One region of the Stieleria maiorica genome, then DNA from elsewhere that is predicted to be linked to it. Evidence: riboswitches for the same ligand, from Rfam matches in the RefSeq annotation. Region 1 holds a riboswitch; the other holds the start of a gene.
The links. A riboswitch is a leader RNA that binds a small molecule or an ion and turns the genes downstream of it on or off. The one in region 1 is predicted to bind cobalamin.

Region 1 (3,412 bases):
AATTGCGCATCGAACTCGATCGGAGCGCTTTAACGCAAAACGGTTTGCGGCCGGCACACGTGATGGAGATCGTGCAAACCGCGATGAACGGAGAAGTTGTCAGTCAGGTGTTGCTCGGGCAACGCACCTTTGATTTGTTGGTGCGTTTGGACGAACCGTTCCGCGAAGACGTCTCCAAACTCCGCCGGCTCGTCATTCCCCTTTCTGACGGCGGCGTCGTTCCCTTGGAGGCTGTCGCTCGGATTTACGAAAGCAGCGGACCGAACATGATCAAACGCGAGCAAGTGCGCCGCCGGATCGTCCTGCAGGCCAACGTGTCCCAGCGGGGAGTCGTCGATGTGGTCAATGAAATCAAAACCAAGCTGGCCGAGATGGAACTGGAACCGGGCTACTTCATCGAGTACGGCGGGCAATTCGAAAGCCAGCAGTCGGCATCGCGACGTCTGGCCGTTTTGTCGGTCGTGGCGCTGATCGGGATGTTTTTGGTGCTGTACACATTGTTCGGCAATGTGAATTTCTCGCTGCAGGTCTTGGTCGCGCTACCGACCGCATTCATCGGTGCCGTCGCCGCTTTGGTGATCACCGACCAAAACCTGACCGTCGCGGCGATGGTCGGATTCATCTCCTTGTGTGGCATCGCCAGCCGCAACGGCATCTTGTTGCTGAACCACTATTTGCATCTGGTCGAACACGAAGGCGAATCGTGGACGCGTCAGATGGTTAAACGAGCCGGGCAGGAGCGCATGGCACCGGTGTTGATGACCGCGCTGACCAGCGGCATCGGTTTGCTGCCCTTGGCTTTGGCCGCAGGAGAACCGGGCAAAGAAATTCTGTATCCGATCGCGACGGTCATCGTCGGCGGGCTGATCACCAGCACGTTGGCCGAGTTTTTCGTCCGCCCGGCGCTGTTTTGGTCGGTCGGTCGCCACGCCAGCCGTCAGATTCTCAAAGACAGGTCGTAACAGGACCTGTTCGATTCCAATAAGTCTTCCCCCTTTTGAAAGAGATTGAAATGAAGTTCACCTTTCGTCTTATGTCATTGCTCGGTCTGGTCGTGGTGTTGGCTGGATGCGGAGGCACGAGTGATCCGTCATCGGACAGCGGCGGTCCGACGTCCCAGAGTGACAGTAGCGATCACGCGACAAGCCACGATCACCATGGGCACCCCGAGCACGGCCCCCACGGCGGCGACTTGGTGGAGCTGGGGAAAGAGGCCTATCATGCCGAACTGGTGCACGGCGAAGACGGCATTATGATGTATGTCTTGGACGGATCGGCCAGCAAACAGGTCCCGATCGCGGCGGAAAAGCTGATGCTCAGTTTGAAGCATGACGGCCAAGTCGCGTCGTTCGACTTGGCGGCCGATCCAGACTCCGATGACCCGCCGGGACAGTCCTCGCGGTTCAATTCCGCCGACGAGAAATTGCACGACTGGCTCGACGCCGGAGCCGAAGGTGCCGTCGTGATCGAAATCGACGGCAAGTCCTACACGGGAAATGTGGCACATGACCATGACCACGCGGGCCACGACCACGCGGGCCACGACCACGCCGGCCATGATCACGCTGACGCTGGGCATGAGTGACTCCACCCATCGGCCCGCAATCTGCGAGATGACGGACGGTTTGTCGCGTGATCGAACACCGTGTTGACAGCCGGGCATCTTGTTCTATCCTAGCCGCCGTTCGAGATGACTCGCCCGGATGCTTCCGGGCGAGTGAACAGGGAACTCCGGTGAAATTCCGGGACGGTCCGGCCGCTGTGTGCCACTCGCGATCCTAACGAATCGCATCCGTTGCTTCGTTCTAAAGAAGAGCCATTGTTCGCGGGGTGCGCGAATGAGAAGGCTGTGAGCAAACGGAAACGGTGGTGAGTCAGAAGACCTATCTCGACAAGACGTTTTCGTGCCTTCCTGGATTGAGGCAAACGTTGCAATGCGTGAGTCGAATCGCGCATTGGACCGACAGTTCCCTGCTTTCCGCCGTTGTGACGAATCCGCGCGTTCGCGTTCCATCACGCCGTGGTTTCCTTCATCGATGAAGGAAAAGTGGTGAAGGTCCGCACCGGCGATCGGGGGCGTGCTCGGCAATGGACTTACAATGAAGTATTTTCACACCTTTCGTCCCAGCGGTGTCCTCAGCGGCATCCTGCTGTTGCTGTCCGTGTCACCCTTGTCCGCCGAAATCTATTCGGGTCCGAGAGAGACCGATCACGCCATCGACGGCGCTGTTGCCGCCGATGACCAACGAATCGTCGAGTGGGCCGACGTGATTGATTCGACGCGGACGATGTTCGGCCCGCGTGGCAGCACAGCGATCGACCAAAACGGCGGTTTCAACAGCCTGGGCGACTTGGATGCCGCGGAAATCGCCGCGGGCGTCTCGCCGGGGTTTTTGACCGTCCTGTTTCCCTCCGGAATCGGCAACGGAGCCGGACACGATTTTGCGATTTTCGAAAATGGGTTCGCCTTCGGCACCAATGCTAATGGCACATCGGGCTTGTTTGCCGAATTCGCCTATGTCGACGTCTCCACCAACGGCTCCGACTTCGCTCGATTCCCAAGTATCAGCCTAAACACCGGTCCCTTGCCGGGAGGTTTCGGAACCAACTTTTCGCCCTTTGACGTCACCAATGTCTACAACCTGGCCGGCAAACACGCAGCTGGCTTTGGAACGCCGTTCGATCTGGATGAATTGCAAGGCGACGCATTGGTGGCCGCGGGATTGTTGGATCTGGACAATATTCAATACGTGCGACTGGTCGACATCCCCGGCGACGGGTCGTTTCTGGACAGTCAAGGCAATCCGATCGTCGACAACTGGCTGACCAGCGGATCGGGCGGATTCGATTTTCGACTCGGCGAAGGACTGGGCGTCGGGGTGATGAATATTTCCGCGGTCCCCGAACCTGGGTGTTTCGCGCTGCTGGGGTTGATCGCCGGAATCGGATCGATACGCCGCAAACGTGTCCCCCGCACTCTAAAACCAACAGTGCAATGCCAGCCCGACGCGTGAGCGAGGGGCTCCCCGCGAGCGAGGGATGCTGCGTGAGCGAGGGGCGCCGCGTGGCCCCTTGCTAACGCGTGCGGGCTGGCATCAACACACCGCATGCGAATACCGCGACGCTGCTTACGCCAGGATCTCACGGATGACGTGGCCTTCGACATTCGTCAGACGACGCTCGATGCCGTTGTGCTGGAACGTCAATCGTTCATGATCCAGACCCAGCAGATGCAGGATGGTGGCGTTGAAGTCGTACAACGGATGAACGTCTTGGACGGCCTTTTGTCCCAGATCGTCGGTCACACCGTGGCTGACACCCGGCTTGACTCCCGCACCGGTCATCCAGCACGTGAATCCGTCGGGATTGTGGTCCCGTCCCTTGGATCCTTTTTGGAAAAATGGCATCCGGC
Region 2 (3,412 bases), 4.0 Mb from region 1:
AAGCCGGTGCAGCAGGTCGGTCCAGGGGGTGATGTCCAGCGCTCGGCTGGGCAGCCCCAGTTTCTTGACGACCAATTCGTCCAGTTTGTTGTCGACCAACGAGATCGGGACTTCGTAAATCGAAAAATCCTTGTCTTTTTCCTCGATCACCGCTTCGGTGGGGACGTTGCAGAACAGCGCGATTTTGTCGCGTTCTTCGCGGCTGATCGGGTGTTCGCAGCGGCACACCAGCACGTCGGGCTGGATACCGATTTCCCGCAGTTGGCCGACCGAGTGCTGGGTCGGTTTGGTTTTCAGTTCGTCGGCGGCTTTCAGGTAAGGCACCAGGGTCAGGTGCATGTACAGCACGTTTTCGCGGCCGACGTCTTGGGCGTATTGCCGGATCGCTTCCAGGAAGGGCAAACTTTCGATATCGCCGACCGTGCCGCCGATTTCGGTGATCACGACGTCGACGTCATCGCCGCCCATCCTGGCGATGACGGATTTGATTTCGTTGGTGATGTGGGGGATGACCTGGACGGTTTTTCCCAGGAAGCGTCCCTTGCGTTCCTTTTCGATCACCGACAGATAGATCTGGCCGGTGGTGTAATTGCAGTCTCGCGTCAGCGCACCGCTGGTGAAACGCTCGTAGTGTCCGAGATCCAAATCGGTCTCGCTGCCGTCATCGAGCACGTAGACTTCGCCGTGCTGATAGGGGCTCATCGTGCCGGGATCGACGTTGATGTAGGGATCCAGCTTCTGCATTCGCACTCGCAAACCGCGAGATTCCAGCAGCATGCCCAAGGAGGCGCTCGTCAGTCCCTTTCCAAGCGAGGATACCACCCCGCCGGTTACAAAGATGTGTTTGGTCATGGACGCGGATGATACCGCGCTGAGGAAAAACCGGAAGTGCCGTGAGCCTCAATGCGACGATGTTCTCAGGAGGCGGACGTCTCAAGACGGCGGCGAAACGCGGCAAGATCCTCCGGGGTGTCGATTCCGGGCATGGCCGGGCCGACGGCGGCGACGACGATTTTTTTTCCCGCTTCGATCGCCCGCAACTGCTCCAGCTTTTCGGTTTGCTCCAGCGGACTGGGGGGCGAGCCGGCGAACCATGACAAGAAGTCGCGGCGGTAGGCGTACAGTCCCAGGTGGTGCCAGTAAATCGGCGGGTCGACGTCCAGCAATTCGGCGGGCTCCCCTTCGCGGCGGTACGGCACACAGGCTCGGCTGAAGTAGATCGCCCTGCCCTGCCCTGCTCCGTGTCCCTGCCCTGCTCTGTGTCCCTGCCCTGCTCTGATGCTCATGCCTGTCATCACGATTTTCACGATCGCCGGGTCCTGCAGCGCCGCGGCGGTTCGGATCGGCGTGCCGGCGGTCGCCATGTCGGCCTCGGGGTCACCGGCGAGTGTTTCGGCGACCGCGTCGATCGCGGCCGGATCGATCTCGGGTTCGTCGCTTTGGACGTTGATGAAGATTTCAGTCTCGGGGAAATGTTCGGCGACGACGGCGATTCGGTCGGTTCCGCTGGGGCAATCGCTGGGGGTCATGACCCAGCGGCCTCCGAACGCATCGACCGCCTCGGCGATCCGCGGATTGTCGACCGCCACGATCACGCCGGCCGAGGCGGCGGCAGCCCGCGACGCCGCTTCATAGGTGTGTTGCAGCACCGTTTTGCCGGCGACTTTTTGCAGCAGTTTTTCCGGCAGGCGGGTCGAGGCAAGTCGTGCGGGCAGCACGATTTGGGTGTCGGGCATCGGTGGGCGTCTCGGGGAAAACGGTTGACAGTCGGTGCGGGCGGGTCTACCTTTCGCATCCAACGTTTGGTGGTGCCGTCGGGCGATAAGGAATCGTCGGCGGAAACAGGGAACTTTGGTGAAACTCCAAGACGGCCCGGCCGCTGTAACCGATGCTGTTGATTGTCTCGTTGGCCTGGGTGCCGGCGCGTCGATCAGCCGTCCACACTTCACTCTTTTGGCCATTGTCCGCGGATCATCCTGCTTGACGCAAGGTGACCGAATGACGAGAAGGCGAAGTGGGCGACGAGAATCGGAAGTCAGAAGACCTACCACGAAACGGACGCTTCAGGGACCTTCCAGGGTGAGGTCGGCGTCAACAGATTGGCTCGCACCGCACTGGTTCTCTTCGCCGTCAAAAGCGGTCACGGAGACGCGAGATGGGTCTGTTCACTATAGAGTTTGCTGCTGCCGGCACCCCGAGTCTGGTCATGCGCTACCGCCAACGCCGACACGATGGCATCGTTGCCAGGTCGCTTGCTGCGCCCGTCGCGGGATCCACCGCTGGTCCGATGCGAGCGGGATTCACGTTGGTCGAACTGCTGGTGGTGATCGCCATCATCGGCATCATGGTGGCGTTGTTGTTGCCGGCGGTGCAATTTGCCCGCGAGGCGGCTCGGCAGACCAATTGCCGCAACCACCAGCACCAGATCGGTGTGGCGTTGCACGCGTACCACAACATGCATCGTTCGTTACCGATCGGATGTTTGGAGTGGCGGTTTTGGGGCCAGCCGAGCACGCGAAAGAATTTGGCGTGGTCGGCATTCCTGCTGCCGCAAATGGGTGAACAGGCGCTGTACGACGCGATCGACTTTGATTATGCGTTTGATCATCCGCGCAACGCGGAAGCCGCCGCAGTGGTGGTCGAATCGTACCTGTGCCCCACCGAGGTGCCTCAGGGGACCAACGGACGCGGCGAGATCAGCTATGGCGGCTTGTTCGGCGAACGTCTGATCGACCGGCGGCCCGATGACGGTGTGTTCTTGTACGAACAGCGGATCCGTTTTCGCGATTGTCTGGATGGTCTGTCCAACACGATGGCGACCGGTGAAGACATGGTCGGGCCGGACAGCGAATGGATCAACGGAGGGAACGTGTTCGTCCAATCGCATCCGATCAACGACGATTCGGCCTGGGTCGGCGACAACGAAATCCGATCGCTGCATCCGGCCGGCGCGATGGTGCTGTTTCTCGACGGCAGCGTGCACCTGTTGAACGAATCGCTCGACGAAATCGTGCTCGGCGGAATGATCACGCGGGCCGGTGGCGAAATGATTCCGGCAGATGCGTGGTAGGTGTCCGTGCGAGCAATCTGGGCTTCATGACTTTACAACCAAGATTTTGAAATTCACATGAAACGTTTTCGATCCTTTTTACTCTCGCTTTTCACGGTCGGTTCGCTCGCTTCGTCGGCCGCGGCCGCAACCGTGACGTTTGAGAATCTGCTGGCCGCACCGGACACCTATTACAAAGGCGACACGTCACAGATTAATAGTGATCCTTGGACCGTCGATGGTGTTGAATTCAGCAACCAAACGACTTTCCCGGGATACTGGAGCGGTTGGGCCTACAGCAACACGACGGACACCGTCACGTCGGGATTTACCAACGAACATTCCGCGATCGCCGGCGGTGGA

Region 2: linked by a shared signal. The riboswitch ahead of Mal15_RS29550 (DUF1559 domain-containing protein) and the one ahead of Mal15_RS15880 (PEP-CTERM sorting domain-containing protein) in region 1 are both predicted to bind cobalamin.

Annotation. Positions count from the first base shown of each region.
Region 1 is NZ_CP036264.1:4,691,045-4,694,456, reverse strand. It holds gene Mal15_RS15890 (efflux RND transporter permease subunit) at 1-962, shown strand, start outside; gene Mal15_RS15885 (hypothetical protein) at 1,013-1,585, shown strand; cobalamin riboswitch at 1,672-1,906, shown strand; gene Mal15_RS15880 (PEP-CTERM sorting domain-containing protein) at 2,100-3,014, shown strand; gene Mal15_RS15875 (DUF1501 domain-containing protein) at 3,129-3,412, opposite strand, start outside.
Region 2 is NZ_CP036264.1:8,706,479-8,709,890, reverse strand. It holds gene Mal15_RS29560 (CTP synthase) at 1-852, opposite strand, end outside; gene Mal15_RS29555 (3-deoxy-manno-octulosonate cytidylyltransferase) at 918-1,736, opposite strand; cobalamin riboswitch at 1,790-2,066, shown strand; gene Mal15_RS29550 (DUF1559 domain-containing protein) at 2,156-3,070, shown strand; gene Mal15_RS29545 (DUF4465 domain-containing protein) at 3,128-3,412, shown strand, end outside.